Regions from separate parts of the Halomonas sp. THAF5a genome, predicted to be linked through region 3. Evidence: riboswitches for the same ligand, from Rfam matches in the RefSeq annotation. Region 3 holds a riboswitch; each other region holds the start of a gene.
What was found. Region 3 has a riboswitch for thiamine pyrophosphate ahead of FIU83_RS04890 (3-oxoacyl-ACP reductase). Riboswitches for the same ligand answer to the same signal wherever they lie in the genome.
Positions count from the first base shown of each region.

Region 1: linked by a shared signal. The riboswitch ahead of thiO (glycine oxidase ThiO) and the one ahead of FIU83_RS04890 (3-oxoacyl-ACP reductase) in region 3 are both predicted to bind thiamine pyrophosphate.
Region 2: linked by a shared signal. The riboswitch ahead of tenA (thiaminase II) and the one ahead of FIU83_RS04890 (3-oxoacyl-ACP reductase) in region 3 are both predicted to bind thiamine pyrophosphate.
Region 4: linked by a shared signal. The riboswitch ahead of thiM (hydroxyethylthiazole kinase) and the one ahead of FIU83_RS04890 (3-oxoacyl-ACP reductase) in region 3 are both predicted to bind thiamine pyrophosphate.

Region 1 covers NZ_CP045417.1:2,192,214-2,199,909, forward strand. The annotation lists gene FIU83_RS09795 (argininosuccinate synthase) at 1-393, opposite strand, end outside; gene rnt (ribonuclease T) at 541-1,206, shown strand; gene grxD (Grx4 family monothiol glutaredoxin) at 1,294-1,644, opposite strand; gene argF (ornithine carbamoyltransferase) at 1,815-2,735, shown strand; gene FIU83_RS09815 (hypothetical protein) at 2,834-3,139, shown strand; TPP riboswitch at 3,231-3,353, shown strand; gene thiO (glycine oxidase ThiO) at 3,415-4,515, shown strand; gene thiS (sulfur carrier protein ThiS) at 4,512-4,721, shown strand; gene FIU83_RS09830 (thiazole synthase) at 4,721-5,530, shown strand; gene FIU83_RS09835 (zinc-binding dehydrogenase) at 5,672-6,808, shown strand; gene FIU83_RS09840 (proline racemase family protein) at 6,805-7,696, shown strand, end outside.
Region 2 covers NZ_CP045417.1:938,430-946,125, reverse strand. The annotation lists gene FIU83_RS04240 (acyl-CoA dehydrogenase) at 1-1,669, opposite strand, end outside; gene FIU83_RS04235 (MFS transporter) at 1,763-3,178, opposite strand; gene FIU83_RS04230 (class I SAM-dependent methyltransferase) at 3,327-3,983, opposite strand; gene FIU83_RS04225 (VOC family protein) at 4,023-4,424, shown strand; gene FIU83_RS04220 (hypothetical protein) at 4,525-4,908, shown strand; gene FIU83_RS04215 (lysophospholipid acyltransferase family protein) at 4,912-5,841, shown strand; TPP riboswitch at 5,899-6,030, shown strand; gene tenA (thiaminase II) at 6,100-6,768, shown strand; TPP riboswitch at 6,868-6,979, shown strand; gene thiC (phosphomethylpyrimidine synthase ThiC) at 7,059-7,696, shown strand, end outside.
Region 3 covers NZ_CP045417.1:1,084,483-1,092,178, reverse strand. The annotation lists gene FIU83_RS04900 (ISL3 family transposase) at 1-1,022, shown strand, start outside; gene FIU83_RS04895 (LLM class flavin-dependent oxidoreductase) at 1,070-2,383, opposite strand; gene FIU83_RS04890 (3-oxoacyl-ACP reductase) at 2,380-3,156, opposite strand; TPP riboswitch at 3,190-3,283, opposite strand; tRNA gene FIU83_RS04885 (tRNA-Gly) at 3,742-3,816, opposite strand; tRNA gene FIU83_RS04880 (tRNA-Glu) at 3,842-3,917, opposite strand; tRNA gene FIU83_RS04875 (tRNA-Gly) at 3,942-4,016, opposite strand; tRNA gene FIU83_RS04870 (tRNA-Glu) at 4,056-4,131, opposite strand; tRNA gene FIU83_RS04865 (tRNA-Gly) at 4,172-4,246, opposite strand; tRNA gene FIU83_RS04860 (tRNA-Glu) at 4,271-4,346, opposite strand; gene msrB (peptide-methionine (R)-S-oxide reductase MsrB) at 4,541-4,942, shown strand; gene ylqF (ribosome biogenesis GTPase YlqF) at 5,033-6,001, shown strand; gene FIU83_RS04845 (pyridoxal phosphate-dependent aminotransferase) at 6,073-7,302, shown strand; gene htpX (protease HtpX) at 7,419-7,696, shown strand, end outside.
Region 4 covers NZ_CP045417.1:243,605-251,300, forward strand. The annotation lists gene FIU83_RS01070 (metal ABC transporter ATP-binding protein) at 1-548, opposite strand, end outside; gene FIU83_RS01075 (zinc ABC transporter substrate-binding protein) at 696-1,823, shown strand; gene thiE (thiamine phosphate synthase) at 1,872-2,483, opposite strand; gene thiM (hydroxyethylthiazole kinase) at 2,473-3,279, opposite strand; TPP riboswitch at 3,316-3,416, opposite strand; gene FIU83_RS01090 (hypothetical protein) at 3,458-3,724, opposite strand; gene dauA (C4-dicarboxylic acid transporter DauA) at 3,844-5,583, opposite strand; gene FIU83_RS01100 (CopG family transcriptional regulator) at 5,726-5,920, shown strand; gene FIU83_RS01105 (ATP-binding protein) at 5,941-7,329, opposite strand; gene FIU83_RS01110 (response regulator transcription factor) at 7,326-7,696, opposite strand, start outside.

The DNA of each region.
Region 1 (7,696 bases), 1.1 Mb from region 3:
GAGCTCGAAGCGCACCTGGTCGTTGCCCTTGCCGGTGGCGCCGTGGGAGATGGCATCGGCACCGGTCTGGTTGGCGATCTCGATCAGGCGCTTGGCGATCAGCGGGCGCGCGATGGAGGTACCGAGCAGGTACTCGCCCTCGTAGATGGTGTTGGCGCGGAACATCGGGTAGACGTAGTCGCGGGCGAACTCCTCGCGAAGATCCTCGATGTAGATCTCCTTGACGCCCAGGGCCTGGGCCTTGGCACGCGCGGGCTCGACTTCCTCGCCCTGGCCGATGTCCGCGGTGAAGGTCACGACCTCACAGTCATAGGTTTCCTGCAACCACTTGACGATGACGGACGTGTCCAGGCCGCCGGAATAGGCGAGCACGACCTTCTTGACATCGGACATGCTGAGGCTCCTTTAGGCAAACGATCATGAAAGACGGAGATTATAGCGCGACGAGCCTGGCGCGAACACCGGCGACGGGACGCGCTGCCACCAAGCTGCTAGACTGCCGCGGTCTAGAGATATGATGCCCCAGACAAGGAGAGGTGCATGAGCGAGGCGATGGCCCGCGAACTCATGGCGCAGCGGTTCCGCAGCTTCCTGCCCGTGGTGGTGGACCTGGAGACCGGCGGCTTCAACGCGCAAGGCGATGCGATCCTGGAGATCGCCGCGGTAACCCTGACCATGGACCCGGAGGGCAACCTGCTGCCCGACGCCACCTATGCCTACCATGTCACGCCCTTCGCCGGGGCCAACGTGGAACAGTCGGCACTGGACTTCACCGGCATCCGCCTCGACGACCCGCTGCGCCAGCAGGTCGCGGTCAGCGAGGCCGAGGCGCTGGGCGAGATCTTCCGCCCGGTGCGCAAGGCCATCAAGTCCCACGGCTGCACCCGCGCCGTGCTGGTCGGCCATAACGCGGCCTTCGACCACGGCTTCCTGAACGCCGCCGTGGCCCGCTGCGGCATCAAGCGCAACCCCTTCCACCCCTTCTCGAGCTTCGATACCGCCTCGCTCGCCGGCCTGGTCTACGGCCAGACCGTGCTGGCTCGTGCCTGCCGCGCCGCCGGCATCGAGTTCGACAACAGCGCCGCCCACTCGGCCCGCTACGACACCGAGCGCACTGCCGAGCTGTTCTGCGCCATGGTCAACCGCTACAAGGACCTGGGAGGCTGGGACCTGGCCCAGCGCGAGCAGGGCCTGGAGGAGAGCTGACGCCCGACGGCTCCCCTGCCCCCTCCACGAAAAAACCCGCCGGAGGCCCGGCGGGTTTTTTCGTGGTCAGCGTGGCGTGGCCGGCGCTCAGGCCTGGGCGTCGCCCTCGCCTTCCTGGGCGCGCGCGGCGGCGGCCTTGATCAGCGTCTCCAGCTCACCGGACTGGTGCATCTCGGCGACGATATCGCAGCCGCCGACCAGCTCGCCCTCGACCCACAGCTGCGGGAAGGTCGGCCAGTTGGCCACCTTGGGCAGCTCGGCACGGATGTCCGGGTTGTCCAGCACGTTGACGAAGGCGAAACGCTCGCCGCAGGCCATCAGCGCCTGGACGGTCTGGGCGGAGAAGCCGCACTGGGGCAGCTGCGGCGTGCCCTTCATGTAGATCAGGATGGGGTTTTCGCTGATCTGGCGCTGGATGTTCTCGACGGTAGTGCTCATGACGTCTCCCTGGCTCGTTGACGGGACTCGGCGGAAGGGCCCCGGGGATTTCGGGCAATACCCGACCGTGCGGGTCGGCCTTGTGATGCCGCCATTCTACTGATGCCGGGCGCGTTGCGCATCCCCCGCGGGCTGGCTAGGATGGTCGTTTTTTCCCGTGGAGCGCCCCCATGGCCACTCGCCATTTCCTCACCCTGCTCGATCTCAGTCCCGATGAGCTGCGCTACCTGATCCAGCGCGCCATCTCGATCAAGAACGGCCTGAAGACCCACGGGCCCACCTATACCCCGTTCGCCAACCGCACCCTGGCGATGATCTTCGAGAAGTCCTCGACGCGCACCCGGGTCTCCTTCGAGACCGCCATGGCGCAGTTCGGCGGCCATGCGCTCTTCCTGTCGCCCCGCGACACCCAGCTCGGTCGCGGGGAGCCGATCGGTGACACCGCCCGGGTGCTGTCGGAGATGGTCGACGCGGTGATGATCCGCACCTTCTCCCACGAAGGCCTCGAGGCGTTCGCCCAGGCCAGCACCGTGCCGGTGATCAACGCCCTGACCGACGACTACCACCCCTGCCAGCTGCTGGCCGACGTGATGACCTGGACCGAGCTGCGCGGCAGCGTCAAGGATCGCACCGCGGTATGGATCGGCGACGGCAATAACATGTGCCACTCCTGGATCAACGCCGCCCGCCAGTTCGAGTTCAACCTGCGCGTGGTCTGCCCCGAGGGCTACGAGCCGCGCCAGGACATCCTCGAGGCCGCCGGCGACCGGGTCAGCATCATGCGCGACCCCGATGCCGCCGTGGCAGAGGCCGACCTGGTCACCACCGACGTCTGGGCCTCCATGGGTCAGGAAGAGGAGCAGGCCAGGCGCGAGGCGGACTTCGCCGGCTTCCAGGTCACCGAGGCGCTGCTCGATCGCGCCCGGGAGGACGCCCTCTTCCTGCACTGCCTGCCGGCCCACCGCGGCGAGGAGATCAGCGAGACCCTGCTCGACGACCCGCGTGCCGTGGTCTGGCAGGAGGCGGGCAATCGCCTGCACGCCCAGAAGGCGCTGCTCGAGTTCCTGCTGCTGGGCCGCGTGGAGAGCTGACGGAGACGCGGCGGAGGTCGCCTTATACCTTGGTATGACATCGACCTTCGTCGCATGTATAATGCGCTGCAGCAACCCCATCCAGGAGATGCGGCAGCATGACAGATTCCCTTTCCAGCCACAGCGGCATGCAGCGCAGCCTGCGCCAGTGTCTCTCCCAGATGGCCACCCTGCTCTATCGACATGGCCATGTGCTCGAGACGGTGACCGTCAGCCATCGTGGCCTCGATCGCCAGGCCCTGAAGGCCCTGGACTCCGCCACCAGCGACTGGGCCCCCTGCCAGAAGATCCTCGAGAACAGCCAGGCCGCCACCTGGAACGACCAGCAGCGCCTGGTGCTGACCGGCCTCGGTCGCGAGCTGCTGTTCGACATGTTCGGCGAAGGGGCCGCCGACTGCGCCTGAGCCCGACGCTCCCCCACCCCGCACGACCTGCATGAAGACGATGCCCGGATGCGCCCTCGATTGCGCGCCCGGGCATTTTTGGTTAGGTTGTGACAACTTGTCGGGGAGCCCCGGTACGCTCGAGGTGAGGTACACGGGGGCTGAGATCGGTACGGCCGAACCCGTTGAACCTGATCAGGTTGATGCCTGCGGAGGGAACAAGCTGTCGTCTCGCCATGCAGCCCCCTGTCGTCATCCGCCTGTTCCTCCGCGCCTCCTGCTGGATGGACAACGCCATGACACCTCACACCGATCGCACCATCGCCGTGGCCGGCGCCGGCCTGCTGGGCCGCCTCGTCGCCTGGCAACTGCTGCGCGACGGCCATGCCGTCACCCTCTATGACGCCGGCGACCTGGAAGCGCCCGCCGCCGCCGCCTGGACCGCGGCCGGCATGGTCGCGCCGCTCTGCGAGACGGCGGTCTCGGAGCGCAGCGTCTTCGAGATGGGGCAGTTCGCCCTGGCCCAGTGGCCGCGCTGGCTCGAGGCACTGGACGCCAGCGGCCTGTGGCACCACCAGGGCAGCCTGATGGTGGCCCACGCCCAGGACATGGGCGAGCTCACCCAGTTCCGACGCGACCTCGCCCACGTGCTGGAAGAAGCACCGCCCTGCCGGGCGATCGACGACGCCGAGATCCATCGCCTGGAGCCCGACCTGGCGGCGAGCTTTCGCCAGGGCCTCTACCTGCCGGACGAGGCACACCTGGACAACCGCCCCCTGCTCGCGCGCCTGCTGGCCGAGATACGCCGGCTGGGCGGGACCTGCCACGCCCACTGTCCCGTTGCGACCCATCCCGGCGAAATCGAGACCGGCGACGGCCGCCGCGCCTTCGACCTGGTCATCGACTGCCGCGGCACCGGCGCCCGCCAGCATCATCCCAGCCTGCGCGGCGTGCGCGGCGAGACGCTGCACGTGCAGACCGCGGAGATCCACCTCTCGCGCCCGGTGCGCCTGATGCACCCCCGCTACCAGCTCTATGTGGTGCCCAAGCCCGACCAGCGCTTCGTCATCGGCGCCACCCAGATCGAGAGCGAGGACCGCTCCCCGGTCTCGCTGCAGTCCTCGCTGGAGCTTGGCAGCGCCCTCTACACCCTGTCGCCGGCCTTCGCCGAGGCGCGCATCCTGGAGCAGGGGGTCAACCTGCGGCCCGCCTTCCGGGACAACCTGCCCCATGTCACCGAGCGCGATGGCCTGATCACCGCCAACGGCCTGTTCCGCCACGGCTACCTGCTGGCGCCGGCGGTGGCCTGCCACCTGCTGGCCCGCATCCGCGGCCGGGGCGAGACGCCCTTCGCCGAGACCCTCACCGGACATCCGCCCCAGGAGAGCGCCGCATGACCGAGATCACCCTGAGCCTCAACGACCAGACCGCCCGCCTGCCGGCCGACACCGCGCTGGCGGATGCCCTTGCGGCCTGGCACTACGCCGAGCGGCGCGTCGCCGTGGCCATCAACGGCGAGTTCGTGCCCCGCTCCGCCTACGCCGAGCGCATCCTCGAGGACCGCGACCGCATCGATATCGTTGCCCCGGTGGGAGGCGGCTGATGACCATGATGAACGAACGACACGACGACGCCCTGACCCTCTACGGCGAGACCTTCTCCAGCCGCTTCCTGCTGGGCACGGCCCTCTACTCGTCACCCGCGGTGATGGAGGCCTCCATCAAGGCCTCCGGCTGCGACATGGTGACCCTGGGACTGCGCCGCCAGAACCCCGCCGACGGTGACGGCGACGCCTTCTGGCAGATCCTGCGCGACAGCGGCTGCCGGCTGCTGCCCAACACCGCGGGCTGCCGCTCGGCCCGGGAGGCCATCACCCTCGCCCAGATGTCCCGGGAGATGTTCGACACGCCCTGGATCAAGGTCGAGGTGATCGGCGACGACTACAACCTCCAGCCCGACCCCTTCGGCCTGCTGGAGGCCTGCCGGACGCTGATCGACGACGGCTTCAAGGTACTGCCCTACTGCACCGATGACCTGGTGCTCTGCCAGCGCCTGCGGGAGGCGGGCTGCCAGGCGCTGATGCCCTGGGGCGCGCCCATCGGCACCGGCCGGGGCCTGATGAACCGCTACGCCCTGCAGACCCTGCGCGAGCGCCTCGACGTGCCACTGATCATCGATGCCGGCCTCGGCGCCCCCTCCCAGGCCGCGGAGGCCATGGAGACGGGCTTCGACGGCGTGCTGCTCAACACCGCCGTGGCCAAGGCTCACCGGCCGCCGCTGATGGCCGAGGCCTTCGCCGAGGCGATCATCGCCGGGCGCAAGGCGTATCGCGCCGGGCTGATGCAGCAGCGCCAGACCGCCAGCCCCAGCACGCCGACCCTCGGCCAGCCGTTCTGGCACAGCGGCGGCTGAGCGCGCCGCCGCGTCCGCGCGGGCAGCGCCCCGCGCGGCGTCGAAAGGCATGACGCCGGACCGGGGAAGTCTGCTATCGTCGGGGCGACTCGACACCGACGACAGGAGACACCCGTGAGCCGCGAACGCGTTCCCGAGACCATGGCGGCCATGCTGCTGACCGGACATGGCGATGTTGACATGCTGGTCTATCACGACGATGTGCCGACCCCACAGCCCGGCCCCGACGAGGTGCTGGTCAAGGTCACGGCGACCGCCAAGAACAACACCGACCGCAAGGCGAGGGAGGGCCTCTACCCCACCAGGGAGAAGGGCGAGGTGACCTCCTTCGCCATGGGCGGCTCGCCCACCCTCACCTTCCCGCGCATCCAGGGGGCCGACGTGGCCGGCCGGGTGGTCGCCGTGGGCGAGGGCGTGCCGGATTCGCGCCTCGGCGAGCGCGGCCTGCTCGACTTCAACCTCTACCCCGACGCCCGGCGCGACCTCAACCTCATGCCGGACTACTACGGCCACGGCGCCGACGGCGGCTTCGCCGAATACGTCGCCGTGCCATCGGACCAGTTCCACCCTATCCCCAACAGTGAGCTCGCCGATGCCGAGCTGGCGTCTCTGGGCATGTGCTCCTACCAGACCGCCTACCACATGATGACCTCGGCCCGGGTCGCCGCCGGGGAGCGGGTGCTGGTCACCGGCGCCAGCGGCGGCGTCGGCACCGCGCTGATCCAGCTGTGCCGAATCGTCGGCGCCATCCCCTACGCGGTGAGCCGGCCCGACAAGGCCGACGCCCTGCGCGCCCTCGGTGCCGAGGCGGTGATCGACCGCGGCGACCTGCCGAGCTTCGTCGATCGCGTGCTCGAGGCCACCGACGGCGCCCCCATCGACGCGGTGATGGACCTCGTCGGCGGCGAGATGACCGACCGCTTCATCGACACCATGATCGTCGACATGGCCCGGCGCTCGACCTACCCGCGCCTCTCCATCGCCGGGGCCAGCGGCGGCAACGTGAGCGAGCTGATGTGGACGCGCATCTACCTCTATCAGGTGCAGATCTTCGGCGTCTCCCACGGCACCCGCGAGGAGGCCGAACAGCTGATGGCCTGGATCCGCGACGGCCGGCTCAAGCCGGTGCTGCACGCCGCCTTCCGGCTCTCGGAGCTGCACGCCGCCGAGCGCTACTTCGTCAACCGCGGCAGCGGCTACCTGGGCAAGATCGTGATCGTCCCGGATGCCGAATGGGCCGAACACGGCGCGCCCTACGCGCTCGAGGAGTCCGCATGACCAAGCCTCCGACCCTGCAACTGCTCGACACCCACGCCGGCGGCGACGTCAGCCGCATCGTCGTCGGCGGCGTCGCGGCGCTGCCCGGCGCCACCGTCCGCGACCAGATGCACTACCTGCGCGACGACGCCGACGGCCTGCGCCGCCTGCTGCTGGAGGAGCCCTACGGCATCCCCGAGATGTCGGTGGACCTCATCGTCACCCCGAGCGACCCCCGGGCCGTGGCGGGCTACATCATCATGGAGGTGATGGGCTACCCAATCTACTCCGGCTCCAACACCATCTGCACCGCCACGGCGGTGCTGGAGAGCGGCCTGGTGGCCAAGCAGGAGGGGCGCCAGCAGTTCGCCCTCGAGTCGCCGGCGGGCCTGGTGCAGATCGAGGCGCTGGTCGAGAACGGCGTGGTGGAGTCGATCACCTGCGCGGGGCTGCCGAGCTACATCGACACCCACCGTGCCAGCCTCCACGTCCCCGGGCTCGGCGAGGTGACCTACAGCGTGGCCTACAGCGGCGGCTTCTACGCCCTGGTGGACGCCGCCGAGCTCGGCTTCTCGCTGACGCGCGAGGAGGAGCGGGCGCTGGCCGACTGCGCCCACCGCATCGTCGAGGCGATCCAGGCCGAGCGCGGCTTCTCCCACTACACCCTGGGCGACGTGGGCCCCCTGCCCTTCCTGCACTTCATGGGCCCCGTCGAGCAGGTCGCCGACGGCTACTATCGCTCCCGCTCGACCACCTACGTGCACCCCGGCGTGATCTGTCGCAGCACCACCGGCACCGGCACCTCGGCGCGCCTGGCGCTGATGCATCACGAGGGGCGCCTCAAACCGGGCGATCGCCTGGAGACCATCTCGCTGCGCGAGACCGGCTTCATCGGCGAATTCACCGGCA
Region 2 (7,696 bases), 150 kb from region 3:
AGGGGTCGTCGCTGCCGGCCTCGCGGGCGGCGGTGGCCGCCAGCGCCGAGCGCCCCATCTGCCAGGCGCAGAGCACGTGGCCGGCGAGGCTCAGGAAGGGGGTGGCGTAGGCCTGGACGGCATCGGGGCCGCGCTCGGGATCACCGCCCTGCTCGAGCAGCACGGCAAGCACCGCGGTGAGGTCGGCGGCCCCGGCGGCCAGCGCCTCGCCGAGCGGCGCCAGGCCAGGTGCGGCACACAGCGCCCGGGCGGTGCCCTCCACCTCGTCGATCAGCCCCCCCAGCGCCCGGCCGCCGTCGCGCTGCAGCTTGCGCCCGGCCAGGTCCAGGGCCTGGATGCCGTTGGTGCCCTCGTAGATGGGCGCGATCCGCGCGTCGCGCAGCAGCTGGGCGGCGCCGGTCTCCTCGATGAAGCCCATGCCGCCGTGCACCTGCACGCCGAGGGAAGCGATCTCCACGGCCTGGTCGGTGGAGAAGGCCTTGACCACCGGGATCAGCACCTCGGCCCGGGCCTGGGCGGCCTGGCGCTCGCCCTCCTCCGCGGCGTGGCGAGCCACGTCGAGCTGGGCTGCGCAGGTGAGGGCCAGCGCGCGCAGTGCATCGGTGCGGGCACGCATGGAGAGCAGCATGCGCCGCACGTCCAGGTGGTCGCCGATGGGGCACTCGCCCCCGCCGCGGTGCGCCGGGCGCTTGCCCTGCACGCGGTCCAGGGCGTAGGCGAAGGCGTGCTGGCAGGCACGCTCGGCCACGCCGATGCCCTGCACCCCGACCTTGTGGCGCGCCTCGTTCATCATGGTGAACATGTGGTTGAGGCCGCGCCCCGGCTCGCCCACCAGGTAGCCGATGGCGCCGGCGTGCTCGCCGAAGGCGAGGGTGCAGGTCGGCGAGCCGTGGATGCCCAGCTTGTGCTCGATGGAGGCGCAGGTGACGTCGTTGCGCTCGCCGAGCGCGCCGTCCTCGCCCACCAGATACTTCGGCACCAGGAACAGCGAGATGCCCTTGTTGCCCTCGGGGGCGTCCGGGGTGCGCGCCAGCACCAGGTGCAGGATGTTCTCGGCGGCGTCGTGCTCGCCCCAGGTGATGTAGATCTTCTGGCCGAAGAGCCGATAGCTGCCGTCCTCCTGGGGCACGGCGCGGGTACGCACCTTGGAGAGGTCGGAGCCGGCCTGGGGCTCGGTGAGGTTCATGGTGCCGGTCCAGGTGCCCTCGACCAGCTTCGGCAGGTAGCGGGCCTGGAGTTCCTCGCTGCCGTGGTGGGCCAGCGCCTCGATGGCGCCCGCGGTGAGCATCGGGCAGAGCCCGAGGGCCATGTTGGCGCCGTGGAGCATCTCTTGCACGGCGCTCGCCACTACCTCGGGCAGGCCCTGGCCGCCCCGCGCCTCGCTGACGCCGATGCCGTTCCAGCCGCCCTCGGCGTAGGCGCGGTAGGCCTCGATGAAGCCATCGGGCACGCCGACCGAGCCGTCCTGGCGGCGGGTGCAGCCCTGGCGGTCGCCGCTGGCATTGAGCGGGGCCCAGACGTCGCCGGCGAGCTTCGCCGCCTCCTCGAGCACCGCCTCGACCAGGTCGGGGCTGGCCTCCTCGAAGCCGGGCAGGGCCAGCGAGCCGTGCTCGAGCAGTTCCTCCAGCACGAAGCGGAGATCGCGGACGGGAGCGGCATAGGGCGTCATGGGGGCACCTCTAGGAAAAATGATAGCCACGATAGTAGATTCCCTACTTTTCGTTGGCCATTAGCCCAAGGTCGCCCCTCTCCTCAACGCCCCTCAACGCCCCTCGACGGGCTCCCACTCCAGTTCCAGCTCCGCCTGGCTCGGAACCGGCTCGGGCTCGGGCTCCTCGAAGTAGACGATGTGCGGCTCGTCGGGCGGCGGCGGGCCCACCAGCGGCTCGGCCACCTCGACCTCCGGCACGGCATCGGAGAGATCCTCCACGTGCTCGTGCCCGATGGCGCCCTGCACCCACTCCTCGGTCACGGCGAGCTCGGCGCCCACCGAGGACATCGGGGTGGTGGCGGAGAACGGCGCCACCGGCAGCGGCGCCGGGCGCACGCTGCGCCGCCAGCCGAAGAAGAGCACCAGGAACAGCCCCAGTCCGCCGAAGGCCCAGAACAGGCCGGTATCGCCGGCGAGGCTCATCAACGGCGAGGCCAGCGGCGGGCTCACCGCCGAGCCGACGGCGTTGATCATCAGCAGGCCCTGGCTCATGGGGACCAGGGCGCCGGCCGGGGCGCGGTCGGCGGCGTGCCCCACCGCCACCGGATAGAGCGAGAAGATGCCGCCGCCGAGCAGGAACAGCAGCACCGCCAGTACCGACACGTTCATCGGCAGCCAGATCACCGCCGCAGAGATCAGGGTGCAGAAGGCGCCGATCAGGATCAGCACCAGCTGGCGGTCGTGGCGATCCGACCAGCGCCCGACCGGGTACTGCAGCAGCATGGCGCCGAGCACTACCACCGCCATCATCTGGCCGACCCGGTCGACGGAGAGCCCCGTGCGCTGCAGGTAGAGCGGCAGCAGCGAGTAGGCGGCGGCCACCGCCAGCCCCGAGCCGAAGCTGCCCATCACCCCGGTGGGCGTCAGGGTGACCAGGCGCAGCGGCGAGAGCGGCTCGGCCTTCTCGATCAGCGGCGAGACCCGCGGGATCATCGCCATGGGCAGCACCGAGAGCGAGGCCAGCAGGCCGATCACCATGAACGAGGCCGACCCGCCCATCGCCTCGGTGATGCCCAGCAGCAGCTGGCCGAGCACGCCGGCGGCGTAGAGGGCGATCATGTAGAGCGCCAGCAGGCGACCGCGCACCCCGGCATCGCCGGAGGCCAGCAGCCAGCTCTCGATGACCAGGTAGACCCCCACCGTGGCCCAGCCGCCGATCAGGCGCAGCGCGAACCAGGCCCAGGGCTCGTCCACCAGCCCCTGCAGCAGCACGGTGACCGCCACCAGCGAGGCGAAGCTACCGTAGGCGCGGATATGGCCGATCGCCAGCAGCAGCCGATCGTTGAGCATGGCGCCCAATGCCAGGCCGACGAAGTAGGCGGAGGAGACCCAGCCGATCACCACCGGCGACTCGCCGGCGGCGTCCAGGCGCAGGGTGATCACGGTGGCCAGGAAACCGTTGCCGATCCCCAAAATGAAGAGCCCCAGCAAGGGTGCCAGGGCCATGAGCAGCAGCTGCCGAGACATGGGCGAAACTCGCAACGAACGGGATGGAAGGGCGCCGCCGCGGCCGGGCAGCAGGGACTCGCAGGATCGAATATACGCCCGCCGCCAAGCGCCGCCAATCCCCTCGGCGAGGCCGATTGGCGGCTTTTTTCCTCATGATAACGGCAGGTTATCGAACCTGGCCCGATGCCCCCCGCTGCAGCAATACCACGTCGTCGGCGGGAAAGTGCACGCCCAGATCGTGGTGCCGGGCGAGCCAGATGAAGGTCGCCTCGCTGAAGAAACAGACGTGGGTGGGGTCGAGGATGTAGTGCCAGTCGGCGAAGGCCTCGCGGGTCGTGACGCGCTTGGTCATCAGCCCCAGCCAGCCGCCGGGCTCGAGCCGGTCGACCAGCCGCACGAGCTCCTCGCCGGGGGCGAAGAGGTGCTCCACTACCTCGGTGGCGGTGATGAAGGCGTAGCGACGCGCGAAGACGCCCTCGTCGGGCGCGAAGAAGGGGTCATAGATGGCCATCGGGTGGCCGGCCTCCTCGAACATCACCGAGAGGGTCGGCCCGGGGCCCGACCCGAAGTCGAGGCCGGGCGCGCCCGGGGCGAGCCGCTCGCGCAGCGGGTCGAAGAGCCGCGACAGGAAGCGCCGATAGCCGGGGTCGTCGGGGGAGTTCTCGTGCTGGTCGTAGACCGCCCGCTCCGCCGCGGGGTCGAGGCGCTGGGCCGGCGGCACGAAGACCAGCGCGCAGCGGCCGCAGCGCTGATAGTCGCGCCGGGCGTCGCGGTGAAAGGGCGCGGTATCGACCGACGCGCATAGCGGACAGATCAGCATCATCGTATTCTCTTGCCAGGCCATCATTCCGAGGAGACATGCATGCTGTCAGGTCTGGACCACCTGGTCATCACCGTGACCGACATTTCCCGCGCCGTGGATTTCTACTCCCGCGTCCTGGGGCTCGAGGTCCGCTACCGCGACCGTGAACGCGTCGACCTGATGCTGGGCGACATGGCCCTGCGCCTGCACTGGACCGCCACCGACATCGTGCCCCGGGCCGCCACGCCGACCCCCGGCAGCGTGGATCTCTGCGTGCGCAGCCTGCTGCCGCTGGACGAGGTCCAGCGTCACCTGGAGGCGCTGGACGTGGAGGTGGAGCTCGGCCCGGTGCCCCGCCAGGGCGCCACGGGCGAGCTCAGCTCGCTCTACCTGCGCGACCCCGACGGCAACCTCATCGAGATCAGCCGCCCCGTGAAGCCGCAGCCCGCCAGCGCTCCCTGACGCCGCCGCCGGCCTGGGACCGCGACCGGGGCGACCCGGTGTCATTGTCGGCCCCGGTCGGTATCATTGGCCCCAGCCAAGCCACCATCAGGGACGAGCCATGAACGATCCCCTCCCCCGAGAAGACGACCGGGCCGTCGCCGAGCCCGGCGGCGCCCCCGACACGACCATTCCCATCGTGGTCTACGTGCTGCACCTGGCCGGCATGGTCACCGGCGGGCTGACCTCGCTGGTGGCCGTGGTGATCGCCTACGTCTACCGCGGCAACGGGCCCCACTGGCTCGACGAGCACTACCGCTACCAGATTCGCACCTTCTGGCTGGCCCTGCTGTTCTTCGGCGTCTCCGGCCTGCTCACCCTGGTGCTGATCGGCTTTCTGACCTGGCTGGCCGCCGTGGTGTGGCTGGTGATCCGCTGCGTGAAGGGGCTCAAGGCGCTCAACGAGAAGCGGGCACCGGACAACGTCGACACCTGGTGGGTGTGAGCCATGAGCGACGGTGACTCCCACCTGCCGGCCCTTCAGGCTCGCGCCATCGCGACCCTATGGCACGGCCTCGCGAACCGACGCCTGACCACCCTGTGGCGACTGGCCCGGGTCATCGGCCCGCTGGTCGAAAGCGTCAGCCGCCGCGAGCGCCGGGTCACCCGCATCAACCTGGCCGAGGCCTACCCCTCCCGCGGTGACGCCGAGCGGCGCCGGATGGCGCGAGCGAGCCTGACCCACTCCGCCGCCACCATGCTGGAGCTCGGCTTCGCCTGGATGGGCGACCCCGAGCGGGTCGAGGCATCGATCGTCGAGGTGCACGGCCGCGAGCTCCTGGACGAGGCCCGTGCCCAGGGGCGCGGCGTGATCGTACTGGCGCCCCATTTCGGCAACTGGGAGGTGCTGAACTTCTGGCTCTCCGGCCACTTCCCCTTCACCGCCATGTACGAGCCGCCCAAGCTCGCCGGACTGGACCCGGTCATCCGCCGGGGCCGCGAGCGCCGCGGCGCCCGCCTGGTGCCCACCAACCCCCGCGGCGTGGCCGCGCTGCTCAAGGCGCTCAAGCGCTCGGAGGCGGTGGGCATCCTGCCCGACCAGGTGCCCAGCTGGGGCAGCGGTGTCTTCGCGCCCTTCTTCGGCCGGCCCGCCTACACCGCCACCCTGCTGCCCAAGCTGGTGGCCCGCACCGAGGCGCGGGTCGTCACCGGCGTCGCCCTGCGCCTGCCCGGCCGGGGCTACGCCCTGCACTTCCTGGCCGCCGACGAGCGGGTCCACGACCCCGACGAGGCGGTCTCGGCCGCCGGGGTCAACGCCTGCGTGGAGTCGACCATCGCCCTGGACCCGGTCCAGTACCAGTGGGAGTACAAGCGCTATCGCAAGACCCCCGAGGAGGCCGAGGGAAGGCCCGGCTGGAAGCGCTTCCGGCTATACTGAGACCAGGCAAGACTCGGCGACGGCTGGTAAATCCTCGCCGGGATGCTAGAGTAGGCACTTCGCTTGACGGGGTGCCGGTAGAACCGGCTGAGATGGCGCAGGGTGTCGAGACAACGGACGACACCGAGCGCTGGTCCCGTGGAACCTGATCCGGCTAGCACCGGCGTAGGAATCAAGCGGTGACCAGTGCCCTGCCGGCATTCCCCCTGGCCACCCTCTCCCGCCCCGCTTCCGGATCGCCCCTTGACCGGAGGCATGATGGGCTACCGTTTCGACGACCTTACCGCGGCCAGCCAGAACGACTGGCGGGACTATATCGAGCACGCCTTCGTGTGCCGACTCGGCGACGCCACCCTCGAGGAGGGCGCCTTTCGCCACTATCTCCAGCAGGACTACCTGTTCCTGATCCACTTCGCCCGGGCCTACGCCCTGGCCGCCTACAAGAGCCGCGACCTGGGCGAGCTTCGCCACGCCTTCGAGGGCATGAAGACCATCGTCGACGTGGAGCTGGGGCTGCACGTTGAGTACTGCCGCGGCTGGGGCATCACCGAAGAGGACCTGGCGCGCCTGCCCGAGGCCCGCGCGACGATGGCCTACACCCGCTACGTGCTGGACACCGGCCACCGTGGCGACCTGCTCGACCTGCGCGTGGCCCTGGCCCCCTGCCTGGTCGGCTACGGCGAGATCGCCCGCTGGCTCAGCGGCCGGGCCACCACGGTGCGCGGCGCGGCGAACCCCTATGACGCCTGGATCGCCATGTACGAGAGCGAGGCGTACCAGCAGGCCATGGCGGACGAGCGCGCCTGGCTCGACGCCCGCCTGGCGGAGGTGACGCCGGCGCGCTTCGCCCAGCTCACCGACGTGTTCCGCGACGCCACCCGGCTCGAGATCGACTTCTGGCAGATGGGGCTGGATCGCGCGGACTGAGAGATATCTGCCGAGTGAATCAGCTGCCCCCGGATCGGCCCCGGGCTAGATAAACGAGATAAAAGATGATGACACGGCCCGCCATCACGGCGGGCACCACCACGCTTGACGGGGCGCCGTTGATGACGGCTGAGACCATGCGCTTGCCAGCATGGATCCCGTTGAACCTGAACTGGCTAGGACCAGCGTAGGGATCAAGCGACAGGCCGCGTGCCTCCCGGCACCCGGCCCCTGTCCTTCCCACCTGTGTCCTCCCTGCACAAGACCCCGACAATCCAAGGGAGAACACCATGAGCAAGACCGCCCATTTCCTCGCCGAGAGCGCCCGCGTCGACGAGGCCGCCATCCAGCCGCTGCCCGGCTCGCGCAAGGTCTTTGTCACGGGCTCGCGCCCCGATATCCGGGTCCCGTTCCGCGAGATCAGCCTCTCGCCGACCCGCACCTCCGGGGAGGACGAGGCCAACCCGCCGCTGCTGGTCTACGACACCTCCGGCCCCTACACCGACCCCGACGCCGAGATCGATCTGCGACAAGGCCTTCCCGAGCTTCGCCGCGCCTGGATCGAGGAGCGCGGCGACACCGAACTTCTCGACGGGCCGACCTCCGAGTACGGCCGCCGCCGGGCCAACGACCCGATGCTCGCCAACCTGCGCTTCGACCTGACCCGCACGCCCCGTCGCGCCAAGGCAGGCAAGAACGTCACCCAGCTCCACTACGCCCGCCAGGGCATCGTCACCCCGGAGATGGAGTTCATCGCCATCCGCGAGAACCAGCGTCGCCAGGCGCTTTCTGCAAAGTACTCTGGCACCGAGGAGGTCGAGCGCATCCTCGGCCACCAGCACGCCGGCCAGGGCTTCGGCGCGCGCCTGCCCGAGGAGATCACCCCGGAGTTCGTGCGCGATGAGGTGGCCGCCGGCCGGGCGATCAT
Region 3 (7,696 bases):
CGCCGCTGCTGATCTACCGAGTGGAGCTGGATGTCCCGGTGCGGCGCCTGCGCTGCCCGACCTGTGGTCCGACACGAGAGCGCATCGACTGGCTACCCGGGCGCTCGCCGGTCACCACCACACTGCGCCAGTGGGTGGAGCGCCTGGTCACGTTGCTGCCGATCCGGCATGTCGCGGATCTGGTCGGCTTGCACTGGCATACCGTCAAGACCATCGACAAGCAGCGCCTGCAACGCGACCTGCCGGCACCGGATCCGACACGCTTGCGGCGGCTGATGATGGACGAGTTTGCCCTGCACAAGGGACACCGCTACGCCACCGTGGTCGCCTGCGCCGACACTCAGCAGGTGGTATGGATCGGCGAAGGCCGCTCCCGCGAGTCGATCCGCCCCTTCTTCGCGTGGCTGGGCGAGGCACGAGAGCTGATCGAGGCCGTGGCCATGGACATGAACTCGGCCTTCGATTGTGAGGTGAAGGACCAGTGCCCCAACGCCGAGGTGGTCTACGACCGCTTCCACGTGGTGGCCAAGTACGGGCGCGAAGTGATGGATCGGGTACGCGTCGATCAGGCTAACCAGCTGCGCGACGACAAGGCGGCCCGCAAGGTGATCAAGGGCAGTCGTTGGCTGCTGCTGCGCAACGCCGACAATCTCAAGCCCGAGCAGGCGGTGAAGCTGGAGGAGCTGCTGGCGGCCAATGCGTCACTGACCACGGCGTACCTGCTCAAGGATCAGCTCAAGACCCTGTGGTTTGCCGACGACGAAGCCACCGCCCGAAACGCCTGGCAGGAGTGGCATGCCATGGCGACCAGCAGTGGCATCGAGGCCTTGGAACGTTTCGCCAAGCGGTTGGTCCCGTACCTCGAAGGGATCCTGTCCAGCGCCCGGCACCGGCTGAACACCAGCGTGCTGGAGGGCATGAACAACCGGATCAAGGTCATCAAGCGGATGGCCTACGGGTATCGCGACACGGCGTACTTCTTCCTGAAGATCCGTGCCGCATTTCCCGGCAAAGTGCGATGAACCTTTTATTTTGGGGAACCGCTATCGTGAGCGGATCGCCAGGAGGTTCAGCCCGGCGGGCGTTCGAGGCCGAGGTGGCCGCGCAGGGTGGTGGTGGTGTACGCCTCGCGGAAGAGGCCGCGGCGCTGCAGCTCCGGCACCACCTGGTCGACGAAGTCCTCGATCCCGCCGGGCAGCGACGGCGGCATCAGGTTGAAGCCGTCCGCGCCGCGGCCGTGGAACCAGCGCTCCATCTCGTCGACGATGCTCTCCGGGGTGCCGATCATGGTGCAGTGGCCGCCGCCGGCGGCGAGCCGCCCGAGCAGCTGGCGCAGGGTCGGCCGCTCGGTCTCGATGATGCGCAGGATGGTGGCGTAGCGGCCCTGGGGGCCGCGGAACTCGGCGAGCGGCGGCAGCGGCGGCACCGGCGCGTCCAGCTCCCAGTCACTGCAGTCCTGCTCGATGAACAGCCCCAGCTGGCGCAGCGAGGCCGCCACCGGCAGGCACTCGTCCAGCGCGCGCTGCTTGGCCCGGGCCTCCTCCATGGTGGAGCCGACGTAGGTGACGAGTCCCGGCAGGATCGGCACCGGCGCGGTACGCCCGGCCGCCGCCACCCGATCCTTGATGTCTCGGTAGTAGTCCTGGGCGGTCGCGAGGTCGTAGGCGACCGCGTAGATCGCCTCGGCATAGCGCGCCGCCAGGTCGCGCCCCTGGGAGGAGGCGCCCGCCTGCACCAGCACCGGATGGCCCTGGGGCGGGCGCGGCAGATTCAGGGGCCCGTCCACCAGGAAGTGCTTGCCGTGATGGTGGATCTTCTGCACCTTGTCCGGGTCGGCATAGCGCCCGTGTCGGTCGCGCTCGATGGCGTCATCGGCCCAGCTGTCCCAGAGAGCCAGCACCGTCTGCACGAACTCCTCGGCGCGGGCGTAGCGCTCGGCGTGCGCTGGCATGGCTTGATAGCCGTGGTTGCGCGCCTCGCTGTCGAACATCGAGGTCACCACGTTCCAGCCCACGCGCCCACCGGAGATGTGGTCCAGCGAGCCCACCAGCCGGGCCGCGTGGAAGGGCGTGTAGAAGGTGCTGGAGAGCGTGCTGATCAGGCCGATATGTCGGGTGGCGCGACTCATGGCGGAGAGCGCGGTCAGCGGCTCGAGATGCCAGTTGAAGCCGTCCTCCACGCTGCCGGCGCTCATGCCGTCGGCGAAGAACACCGCATCCAGCTTGCCGCGCTCGGCGGTGCGGGCCAGGGACTCGTAGTAGGCGATGTCGCCGAGCCGCTCGGCGCTGGAGTCGGGGTGGCGCCAGGCCGCGCGGTGGTGGCCGGCGCCCATCACGAACAGGTTGAGGTGCAGCGTCTCGTCGGGGCTTCGTGGTTGCATCATCCTTTCACCAGCCCGCCGTCGACGATCAGGTTCTGACCGGTGACCGCCCTCGCCCAGGGCGAGGCGAAGAACAGCGCCGCGTCGGCGAACTCCTCCGGCGTGGTCACCCGGCGCAGCGGGGTGTTCTGGGCGATCAGATCGAAGACCGCCTCCGGGGTCGCGCTGGACGCATCGGTGGTGCGCAGCAGGCCGCCGGAGATCATGTTCACGGTGATGTTGTCGGGCCCCAGGTCATTGGCGAGGGTGCGGGTCAGCGAGAGCAGCGCGGCCTTGCCGGCGGTGTAGTCGTGATAGGGCACGACGGGATTCTGGAAGAGGTTGGTGCCGACGTTGATGATGCGCCCGCCGCCCTGCTCGCGCATGCCGGCCAGCGCCGCCTGGATGGTATTGAGCGCGCCCCGGTTGACCCCCTCGAGCTGCTGCTGGAGGTGCGACCAGTCCAGCGCGTCGGCGCCGGGCCGCGCATCGCCGTTGAAGGTGAAGTCGGGCAGGGCGTTGTTGACCACGGTGGTGACCGGGGCGCCGAAGTGGGCCTGCGCCTGCTCGAACAGCTCCTTGACCGCCTCGGGATCGCGCACGTCGGCCTGCACGGCCAGGGCCCGCTCCGGGGCTTCCTTCACCAGCGTCTCGGCGGCCTCACGGCTCTGGTAGTAGTTGATCACCACGCGGGCGCCCTGATCGAGGAAGGCCCGGGTCAGTCGGGCACCGAGACCGCGGGCGCCGCCGGTGACGAGCACCACCTGCTGATCGAGGGGGAGAGAGGAAACGGCCATGAGAACTCCTTGCGACGCGGCAAGGGACGCCGCGCTGGAGCCGGCCGACATCCCTTCGCCAGTGTGAACTGGATCAGGTTCGACGGGTATCATCTCAGCGGCCGTGGCCGCACCCCGTGTCTGGGGCCACCATAGCGCATTCGGACAGGCAGCAACAGCCGGGGTGGCGTGATGGCTCGTGACGGGCGACGTGGTCTGACCGGAGAGGTCATGGCATCTGGTGGATGCGGAAAACGAGATACGACGAAACATCACCAGCCAGGCGGGCGCCTTGACTCATGATCGATATCTGGGAGGGTCATGCAAGATTGGAGCGGGAAAGGAGATGCGATGGGGCTGCCATCAGCCGGACTGGCGCCCCAGCTCATGACCCGAGCCTTGGCCTATCCGATAGGGAGTACTTAACAAGATTGGAGCGGGAAAGGAGATGCGATCGGACTGGCGCCCCAGCTCACGACGCGAGCCTTGGCTTGTCCGATAGGGAGTACTTAACAAGATTGGAGCGGGAAAGGAGATTCGATCGGACTGGCGCCCCAGCTCATGACCCGAGCCTTGGCCTAACCGATAGGGAGTACTTAACAAGATTGGAGCGGGAAAGGAGATTCGAACTCCCGACCCTCGCCTTGGCAAGGCGATGCTCTACCACTGAGCTATTCCCGCTTATCTGGTACGTGCTTGAGAGAAGTGGCGTCCCATAGGGGGTTCGAACCCCTGTTACCGCCGTGAAAGGGCGGTGTCCTAGGCCACTAGACGAATGGGACGCAATCATCACTCGAAAGAGCGAATGGAGCGGGAAAGGAGATTCGAACTCCCGACCCTCGCCTTGGCAAGGCGATGCTCTACCACTGAGCTATTCCCGCTTGGTCTTCTCGCACTGTGTTGCCACCGGATGTCGAAGGTGGCGTCCCATAGGGGGTTCGAACCCCTGTTACCGCCGTGAAAGGGCGGTGTCCTAGACCACTAGACGAATGGGACGCAAATTGTACCTTCAAACTACGCTCTTCCCGAGGAAAGATGGAGCGGGAAAGGAGATTCGAACTCCCGACCCTCGCCTTGGCAAGGCGATGCTCTACCACTGAGCTATTCCCGCACTCCGGCACCTGAACGAATCGAGTGGCGTCCCATAGGGGGTTCGAACCCCTGTTACCGCCGTGAAAGGGCGGTGTCCTGGACCACTAGACGAATGGGACGCATTGGCTCGCCTCGTCGAGGTGCGGCGAATATTACCGACACCCCCGGGGTGTGTCAAGCACCTCTCGTCGCTCGTTGATATCGCGTGACCTGTCACGGGCCGCGACTGGAAACCCCCGCCCCGTGAGATGTCAGAATGAGGGCGAGACGCCGAGCCTGCCGCCGGCTCCACGACGCAATGAGGAGAGAGGCCATGCGCAGCAAGATCCACAAGAGCGACGCCGAGTGGCGTGAGCAGCTGACGCCGGAGCAGTACCGCGTCACCCGCGAGAAAGGCACCGAACCGGCATTCAGCGGCAAGTACCATGTGAGCGACGAGCACGGCATCTACCACTGCGTGTGCTGCAATGCGCCGCTGTTCGAGAACGAGCACAAGTTCAACGCCGGCTGCGGCTGGCCGAGCTTCGACCGCCCCTTCACGCCGAAGTGCGTCGAGGAGCACGCCGACACCAGCCACGGCATGCAGCGCACCGAGGTGACCTGCGCCCGCTGCGACGCCCACCTCGGCCACGTCTTCCCCGACGGCCCGCCGGAGACCACCGGGCTTCGCTACTGCATCAACTCGGTGGCGATCGCCTTCCACGCCGGCGAGTAGCCCAGCCCCTCGAGCGCCCCGCTCGGCGACGGCCGTCCATCTGCTATGATGGGCGGCCGTTTTTATTCACGCTCACGCAGGAGAGGCTCGATGCTCGGCTGGTTTCCGGGACACATGAACAAGGCGCGCCGGCAGATCCTCGAGGCGCTGCCGGAGATCGACGTGGTGATCGAGGTGCTCGACGCCCGTCTGCCCTACTCCAGCGCCAACCCCATGCTCGCCGAGCTGACGCGCCACAAGCCGGTACTCAAGATCCTCTCGCGCGCCGACCTGGCCGACCCCGAGCGCACCCGCGAGTGGACGGCCTTCTTCGACGCCCAGGCCGACACCCGGGCCCTGGCCGTGACCACCACCCAGGCCCGCGAGCTCAAGCGCATCCCCAAGCTGTGCCACGAGCTGGCCGGCCAGGTGCGCGCCGACCGCGACGTGCGGGTGATGGTCATGGGCATCCCCAACGTCGGCAAGTCGACGCTGATCAACGGCCTGGCCGGGCGCACCATCGCCAAGACCGGCAACGAGCCTGCCGTCACCAAGCGCCAGCAGAAGGTGCGCATCGGCGGCCGGGTAGCGCTGATCGATACCCCCGGGGTGCTGTGGCCGAAGATCGAGGATCAGGCGAGCGCCCACCGCCTGGCGGCGAGCGGCGCCATCCGCGACACCGCCATCGACTACGTCGACGTCGCCGTGGTCGCCGCCGCCGAGCTGGCCCGCCGCTATCCCGAGGCGCTCAGCGCGCGCTACAAGCTCAAGTCGCTGCCGGCCTATACGGCGCACCCCGACGCCGACCAGGTGGAGGCCGACGGCCCCGAGCGAGTCGACCTGCTGGCCCTGTGCGGCTACGACGGCCATGCCATCCTCAGCGAGATCGCGTCAAAGCGCGGCGGCCTGCGCGCCGGCGGCGAGGTCGACCTGCACCGCGGCGCCGAGGTACTGCTCCACGAGCTGCGCGACGGCAAGCTCGGCCGCCTGACCCTGGAGACCCCGGCGGACATCCCGCCCGAGCCGGAGCCGGAGGAAGCACCCCGCGAGGATGGTGGCGACGAGGCCGAACCCGCATAATCGCAGGCGACGCCGACGAACAACGACCGCCCGCCAGAGGCGGCACACGGACATCACTGGATTCAGCGCCCATGGATACCCCCCCGATCAGGAAATCGCACAAGCTCGAGAACGTCTGCTACGACATCCGCGGCCCGGTGCTCGAGCACGCCAAGCGGCTGGAGGAGGAAGGCCAGCGCATCCTCAAGCTGAACATCGGCAACCCCGCGCCGTTCGGCTTCGAGGCACCGGAGGAGATCCTCCAGGACGTGATGCGCAACCTTCCCACCGCCCAGGGCTACTGCGATTCCAAGGGGCTCTACTCGGCGCGCAAGGCGATCATGCAGGAGTGCCAGCGCAAGGCCATTCCCGGGGTCGGCATCGAGGACATCTACATCGGCAACGGCGTCTCGGAACTGATCGTGATGGCGCTACAGTCGCTGCTCAACGACGGCGACGAGGTGCTGATCCCGGCCCCGGACTACCCGCTGTGGACCGCCGCCGCCAATCTCTCGGGCGGCCACGCCGTGCACTACCGGTGCGACGAGCAGGCCGACTGGGCGCCGGACATGGACGATATCCGCGCCAAGGTGACCGCCCACACCCGGGCCATCGTGATCATCAACCCCAACAACCCCACCGGCGCCGTCTACCCGCCGGCGGTGGTACGCGAACTCCTCGAGATCGCCCGGGAGCACGACCTGGTGGTGTTCTCCGACGAGATCTACGACAAGATCCTCTACGATGGGGTCGAGCACGTCTCCACCGGGGCACTGGCCGGCGACGACCAGCTGGTGGTGACCATGAACGGGCTCTCCAAGAGCTACCGCTGCGCCGGCTTTCGCAGCGGCTGGATGATCCTCTCGGGCAACATCGCCAAGCAGCGCGCCGCCGACTTCATCCAGGGGCTGACCATGCTGGCCTCGATGCGCCTGTGCGCCAACGTGCCGGCGCAGCATGCCATCCAGACGGCGCTCGGCGGCTACCAGTCGATCAACGACCTGATCCTGCCCGGCGGGCGCCTGCTCGCCCAGCGCGACATCACCGTCGAGAAGCTCAATGCGATTCCCGGGGTCAGCTGCACCCGGCCCAAGGGGGCGCTCTACGCCTTCCCGAGGCTCGACCCCAAGGTGTTCAACATCCAGGACGACCAGCAGCTGGTGCTCGACCTGCTGCTGCAGGAGAAGATCCTGCTGGTCCAGGGCACGGCCTTCAACTGGCCCGAGCCCGATCACGTGCGCATCGTCACCCTGCCCTGGGCCGACCAGCTGGAGGATGCCCTGGACCGTTTCGCGCGCTTCCTGTCGCGCTATCGCCAGTAGCCGAGGCGATACTAGCCCGCCGCTTGAAACCCGGCGGGCCAGCCCGTATCTAAGCAACAGCTTGTCCAGGCCGCGACCGCGGCCCCCCTCCTACCGACGACTGGAGAATTCCGGCAATGATGAGAATCCTGCTGTTCCTGGGCACCAACCTGGCGGTGATCCTGGTGGCCAGCATCACCCTGCGCCTGCTGGGCGTGGAGAGCTACCTGACCGCCCAGGGCATGAACTTCAATGCCCTGCTGATCTTCTGCTTCATCTTCGGCATGGCCGGCTCGCTGGTCTCGCTGTTCATCTCCAAGTGGATGGCCAAGCGCAGCACCGGCACGGTGATCATCGAGCAGCCCTCCAACAGCACCGAGCAGTGGCTCATCGACACGGTGGGCGAGCTCGCCCG
Region 4 (7,696 bases), 840 kb from region 3:
ACCACGTGCAGCTCATGGCTGACCATCAGCACCGCGCAGCCCACTTCGCGCCGCACGCGCTCGATCTGGCGATAGAAGTCGGCGGTGCCGCGGTGATCGAGGCCCTGGGTGGCCTCGTCGAGCAGCAGCAGGTCGGGCTGCTCCAGCAGGGCTCGAGCGAGCAGGATGCGCTGGAACTGCCCGCCGGAGAGATTCGTCACCTGCTGTCGGCCCAGTCCGGGGACGCCGGCGCGTTCCAGGGCCTGACGCAACGTCTGAGCCGAATGGCGACGCGGCAGGTTCAAAAAGCGGGTGACCGTCATCGGCAGGGTGGGATCGATGGCCAGCCGCTGGGGCACGTAGCCGATGGTGAGGCCCGGCTGGCGCACGAGCCGGCCGCCGGCAGGCCGCACGGCGCCGATGATGGTGCGCAGCAGGGTCGACTTGCCGGAGCCGTTGGGGCCGACCAGGGTGACGATCTCACCGCGGTCGAGGCGCAGGTCGATGCCCTCGAGAACGGTTCGCCCGCCGAGAACGACATGCAGGTCATCGAGCGAGAGCAGTGGCATGGAGACCCTCCGGTGAGTTGCCGAGCCGGTGTGGGATGGCAGGGGCGTCGGATGGTGTTGACACGATCGTTAATGTTATAACATAACATTATTCGGCTCAATCGCTCGTTTACTGCCCGCCCGTACCCTGGATCCCGGAGGAGAATGATGAAGAACACCCTGCTACGTCCGCTCTGCCTGACCTGGCTGCTGGCACCCGCCGTCGCGGTGGCCGAGGTGCCCGCCGTGGCCGTGGATATCCCGCCGGTGCACTCGCTGGTCGACCGCGTGATGGGGGAGCTGGGCTCGCCCGACCTGGTGATCCAGCCGGGCGCCTCCCCGCACGGCTACTCCATGCGGCCCTCGGAGGCCGAGGCGCTGTCGCGGGCCGACGTCGTCTTCTGGGTCAGCGACGACCTGACGCCCTGGCTGGCTCGGGCCCGGCAGTCGCTGGCCGGCGACGCGCGGGAAGTGGAGCTGATGGAGGTGCCCGGCACGCTGCGTCACGCGTTTCGTCAGGGAGCGACGTTTGAGGCGCATGACCATGGGGGTGACGATCACGGCCACGATGATCACGGGCACGACGATCACGGGCATGACGACCATGGCCACGATGACCACGGGCATGACGACCATGGCCACGATGATCACGGGCACGACGATCACGGGCATGACGACCATGGCCACGACGATCACGGGCATGACGACCATGGCCACGGCCATGCCCATGAGGGCCTGGACCCGCACGGTTGGCTCGACCCGGTGAACGCCCAGGCCTGGCTCGAGGCCATCGCCGCATCGCTGGCCGAGCTTGATCCCGACAACGCCGACGTCTATCGCCAGAACGCGGCCGAGGGACAGGCCGAGCTGGACACCCTGATCGACGAACTGAACGACCGCCTCGCGGATGCCCGTGGGACGCGCTTCATCGTCTTCCACGATGCCTATCAGTACTTCGAGCACCGCTTCGAGGTGCCGGCGGCCGGGGCGATCTCCCTGGGCGATGCCTCGGACCCGAGCCCGGCGCGCATCCGCGAGATCCAGGCGCGCGTCGCCGAGCTCGGTGTCCAGTGCGTGTTCCGTGAGCCGCAGTACAACCCGGCGCTGGTCGAGAGCGTGTTCGAGGGCACCGGCGTCGAGACCTCGATCGTCATCGATCCCCTCGGTGTCGACCTGCCGCTCGGTGAGACGCTCTATCCGCAGCTGCTGCATGGGCTGGCCGAAGGCGTGGCACGCTGCGCCGTCCAGGCGGCATCGTCCGGCGGTCATGGCCATGATCACGATGACGCCGGGTGACGCGATGGGGGCAGCGCAGCCTCCTGGGGCCTGAACTGACCGAGTGGGTTACCGAACGAAACGCCGCGCGGCGGCCTCGGGGTCCGGCGTGCCGCAGATGGCGGAGATCACCGCCAGGCCGTCGGCGCCCGCCCGGTACACCGCCTCGGCGTGCTCGACCTTGAGCCCGCCGATGGCCACGCTCGGCAGCGGACTCGCCGCCACCAAGGCGGCCAGGCCGTCGACGCCCAGCGGCTCGGCGTGGTCATGCTTGCTGGGGGTGGCGAACACCGGGCCGAGCCCGAGGTAGTCCAGGGCGCTCGGGTCGAGGCGGGCGAGCTGCTCGTGGGTCTGCACCGAGAGGCCGAGGATCCCCTGTGGGCCCAGGGCGGCGCGGGCCCGGGCCACGTCGCCGTCGTCCTGGCCGATGTGCAGCCCGTCGGCCTCCGCGGCGAGCGCCACCTCCAGCCGGTCGTTGATGATCAGCGGCACGCCGGTGCCGGCCAGCAGCGCCTTGAGGCGGCGGGCCTGGTCGATCATCTCGGCGTCACTGGCGTGCTTGTCGCGCAGCTGCACCAGGGTCACGCCGCCGCGCACCGCGGCGGCGACGGTCGCCTCCAGGCCGTGGTCCGCGCAGAGGCCGGCGTCGGTGACGAGGTAGAGCGAGAGATCAAGGGGCATCGGTCATCTCCAGGCGGGCCCGCTCGGCGAGGGCCTCGTGGTCGAGGTGGTAGAGGGCGTCGAGGAAGGCGACCGCGAAGCTGCCGGGGCCGCGGGCCGTCTCGCCGGCGAGCTCGCCGGCCACGGCGTAGCCAGCGAGCGCCGCCGTCGTCGCCGCGAAGTGGTCGTCGGCGCCGGCCAGGAAGGCCGCCACCACCCCGGTCAGCGCGCAGCCCAGAGTGGTGACCCGGGGCATCAACGGGTGGCCGCCGCGCACCCGGGCGAGGCGCCGGCCGTCGGTGACCAGGTCCACCTCGCCGGTCACCGCCACCACGCCGCCGGTCCGCTCGGCCAGGCGACGGGCGGCCGCCAGGGCCGCCTCGGCGGGGTCGGTGCTGTCCACGCCGCGGCCGCCGCCGGCGCCGCCCGCCAGGGCGATGATCTCCGAGGCGTTGCCGCGGATCACGTCCGGCGAGAGCGCCAGCAGCCGCTCGCCGGTCTCGCGGCGGTAGCGGGTGGCGCCCACCGCCACCGGGTCCAGCACCCAGGGGCGTCCCGTCTCGCCGGCGGCCAGTGCGGCGGCCTCCATGGCGTCGACCCAGTGGGGCGAGAGGGTGCCGATGTTGATCGTCAGGGCGCCGGCCAGGGCGGTGAACTCGGCGGCCTCCTCGCGGGCGTGGACCATAGCCGGCGAGGCGCCGAGCGCCAGCAGCACGTTGGCCATGCTGTTCATGGCCACGTGGTTGGTGATGTTGTGGACCAGCGGGCGGGTCTCGCGCACCCGGTCGAGGTGCGCGGCGGGGTCGATGTGATGCATGGGGCCTCCCCGGCGGGGAGGTGCCGGCGCGGCGGCGGCCGGCGCGGCACGACTCCCTACGCCGGCATTGTCCGGGTCAGGTGCCAAGGGTGCGTCTCAGCCGTGTCGATATCGCCACGGCGCCCCTGTCGTCAGGCCCCACTATCCGTGTCGCCCCGGCGGCTGTAAAGAGTGGGCGTCAGGCCAGCAGCTGAATGCCGACCAGGGTGACCAGGCTGGCCAGGGTCAGGCAGTAGAGGGTCTCCCGGGCCTCCTCCTGCTGGAGCAGGCCGGGCGTCAGCAGCGCCAGCCCCGACGCCCCCAGGGCGACCAGCTCCAGCGGGATCGCCACCGGCTGCCAGCCGACCAGCAGCGCGCCAAGGGCCAGCAGCAGCAGGCCCGCGATGACGAGCCCGCCGGCCTGTCGGGCGTGGACGGTCAGGGCCTCCAGGGGGATCGTGCTCATGCGGTCATCTCCTCGTCGTGGCCGGGCCGCGCATCGGCCCCGTACCCTGACGCTACGGGGGGCAGCTTAACGGCCGCTTAAGGGGAGATGACCGTCGCGTGTCAGTGGCCCTGGGACGCTCAGACGGGTCGCTCGAGCCAGCGCTGCGCCACGCGTCGACCCCGCGGAAGATCCCGGCACCAGGTCAGCCGGCCGGCCGATCGGCGGATGCCCGCCCGGCGCAGCTTGACGAGGATCCGCGTTGGCAGGCCGACCAGCACCAGCGAGACGCCTTCGCGGTGCACCTCGTCGATCAGCGCCTCGAGGGCCACGATGGCGGTGCCGTCCATGCTCGGCACATCGTGCATGTCGAGGATGACGACCCGCACCTGCGGGTCCACGCGATGCAGCGAGGTGAGCGCCTTCTCGGCGGCGCCGAAGAACAGCGGGCCGTCGACGTCGTAGAGGGCGATCGCGTCGGGCAGCGCCTCGACGTCGGTCCGGGGCGCGCCGTCGACGCGACGGGTCTCGGTGAGCAGCGCCATGCGCCGGATGAACAGGGCGGCGGCCAGGCCCATGCCCACCCCCACGGCCAGCACCATGTCGAAGAGCACGGTCAGGGTGAAGCAGGTCGCGAGGATGGCCACGTCACCCGGCGGGGCCGAGCGCAGGGTGTGCAGGACATGACGGGCCTCGCTCATGTTCCAGGCGACGATGAACAGCAGGGCCGCCAGCGCGGCCATCGGTACCCGCCCCAGCAGCTCCGCCAGGGCCACCACCGCCAGCAGCACCACCAGCGCGTGTACCACGGCCGCGATCGGCGAGCGGGCGCCGCTTCGGATATTGGTGGCGGTGCGGGCAATGGCGGCCGTGGCGGTGATGCCGCCGAACAGCGGCGCGACGATGTTACCGAGCCCCTGGCCGATGAGTTCGGCGTTGGGATCATGTCGGGTCCGGGTCAGCCCGTCGGAGACCACGGCGCACAGCAGCGATTCGATCGCCCCCAGCAGGGCGATGGCGAAGGCGGGCCCCAGCAGGGCGCGAATCAGGGCGAAATCCACCGCCAGGGGCTCGCCGTTCGCGCCGGGCAGTCGCCAGGGCGCGATGAAGCTCGGCGCGATGGGGGGAATGCCGCCGCCCGCCTCGCCCTGAGCCTCCCATGTGAAGCGCGAGGCGATGGTCGCCACCTCCGCGCCCGACCCGGCCAGCCAGTGGTTGATGGCAAAGGCGGCCAGGGCCCCGGCCACCAGGCCGACCAGCGGCGCCGGAATCGGCAGCCCCAGGCGCGGCCAGAGCAGCATGACCCCCAGGGCGAAGAGGCCGACCCCCAGCTCGAGGGGGGCCACGGTCGGCAGCGACATGGCGATCTGCCCGAGGTTCTCGACGAAATGCTCGCCCAGCTCGACCTCGAGGCCCAGGAAGTCGGGCAGCTGCAGCACCGCGATCACCACCGCGATGCCCGCGGTGAAGCCGAGCACCACCGGATAGGGCACGAACTGGATCAGGCGCCCCATGCCGGTGAGGCCCAGTGCCACGAGGATCACGCCGGCCATCATCGAGGCGATCAGCAAGCCCCCCAGGCCGAACTGCTGGACGACAGGGAAGAGGATGACGACGAAGGCCGCGGTCGGGCCCGAGACATTGAAGCGCGAGCCGCCGGTCAACGCGATAAGCACACCGGCGACGATCGCCGTATAGAGCCCGTGCTGGGGAGGCACGCCGGTGGCGATCGCCAGTGCCATGGAGAGCGGCACCGCCACGGTGCCGACGGTCAGCCCGGCCAGGCTGTCGCGGCGCAGGTCGTCCAGGCCGTAGCCGTCTCGCCAGGCCGCGCGCAGGCCGGTGGCGATGGCGGGAAGAGACGGTCGGTGGCGTGCCATGCAGGATCCTCCCGGAGATCGCGGCGGTGATCTATGTTAACGACATTAACATGTGATTGGCATGGTCGGCAAAGACGCCACCGGCGTTGCCCAGCAGGGAAGTGAGCATTAACATTTGATGATAATGCTCTGGAGAAGCGACATGGAAAAGAAGACGGCACGCCTGACCCTGCTGATCGATCCGCACAAGAAGCGTGCCTTCGAGCAGCTCTGCGCGGCCCAGGACCTGACGCCCTCTCAGGTCGTGAGACAGCTGATTCGCGACTATCTGGGCGAGCACGGCGTGGACTACGAGTCGCGACCCGATCGGGCCAGTGAGGCGCCTGAGAAGCGCTGAGGCTCAGCGCCTGGCCTGCGTCACGCGTCGCGCGGCGTCCTCGGCAGCGAGGCCGTGACCCGCAGCCCGCCGCCCGGAGCCTCGTCGAGGCGCAGCTCGCCGCGGTGGCGCTGCAGCAGGCGATCGACGATGGAGAGCCCCAGGCCGGCCCCGGCGCCGGGGCCGCCGCGGTGGAAGCGTGCCAGCACCTGCTGGCGCTGCTCGGCCGGAATGCCCGGCCCCTGGTCCTCGACGGTGATCGTCACGGCGTCGTGGCCGGCGCTGAGCATGACGCGGATCAGCGCGCCCGCGGGCGAGTGCTGAAGGGCGTTGCCGACCAGGTTCTGCAGCAGGGTGTCGACCGTGCCGGGCTCCACGTCCAGTCGCCAGTCCGCCGTCTCGTCGGCCTCCAGCTGCAGCTCCTGGCGGCCCTCCACGGCCAGCGGCATCAGCTTGGCCAGCGCCTCGCGCACCTCGGGCAGCAGGGCGATCTCGCGGACCCGGCCGTCGCCCTCCTGTTCGGGCTCGAGCCGGGCCAGGGTGAGCAGCTGGGAGACCATTCGGGTGGCCCGGGCCACGCCGCCGCGCAGCTTGTCCAGCGCCTCGCGGCGATCCTCGGGATCCTCGGCGGCCAGGGCGTTCTGGGCGTGGAGGTCGAGCACGGCCAGCGGCGTGCGCAGCTCGTGGGCGGCATCGGCGATGAAGCGCTGCTCCCGGGCGCGCAGCGAGCGGATACGCTCGAGCAGCCGGTTGAGGGCGCCGGCGATGGTCGCAAGCTCCCGGGGCAGCCGCCGCATGACCAGCGGCTGCAGGTTCTGGGGGTCGCGGCTGCGGATCTGCGCGGCCAGCTGCGACAGCGGCCGCAGGCCCCAGCCGGTGGCCCACCACAGCAGCAGGCCCAGCACCGGCAGGCCCAGCAGGTCCGGGATCAGGGTGCGCAGAGCGATGGCCGCGATCAGCTCGCCGCGCACGTCCTCCCGCTGCCCGACGATGACCCGCAGGTCATCGTCCGGCGTGCTCAGGGCGTAGACCCGCCAACCGCCGTCCGCCAGCCGGGCGTTGCCGTAGCCGTTGTCCAGGTCGGTGAGCGGCGCCTCGGGGGCCAGGGCGGAGCGCAGCAGCAGGGTCTCGCCCCGCCAGGCCTGGAAGGCCAGCTTGCTCTCGTAGCGGTGCCCGGCGATGCTCTGGTCGGCCTGCTCGGCGCGCTTGAGCGCCGTGTCGATGCTCTCCAGCAGCAGGGCCCGCTGGGGCGCCGGCAGCGGGGCCTGCATCAGGCCCTCGAGCAGCCGGGCGCTCTGCACCATGTTGGCGTCGTAGAGCTCCTCGACCTCGTGGGCGGCGTAGTGGTAGCTGACGGTGCCGATCACCAGCATGCTCAGGCCGAACATCAGCAGCACCACGCCGAGGGTGCGGCGGCGGATCGAGGTCATGAGGGGGCCTTGTCCATCACGTAGCCGATGCCGCGCACGGTGCGGATCAGCTCGGGGAAGAGCTTGCGACGCAGGTGGTGCACGTGCACCTCGATGGCGTTGCTCTCCACCTCCTCGTCCCAGCCGTAGATCAGCCGGGTCAGGGTGTCGCGGGTGAAGACTCGCCCCGGATGGCTGAGGAACTCCTGCAGCAGGGCGAACTCGCGCCGCGACAGCGCCACCGGCGTGTCCCGGCAGCTGACGCTGTGGGTGGCGGGGTCGAGGCGGATGCCGCGCGCCTCCAGCACGTGGCTGGCCTGCCCCTGGCTGCGGCGCAGCAGGGCCCGCAGCCGCGCCTTGAGCTCGTCGACCTGGAAGGGCTTGATCA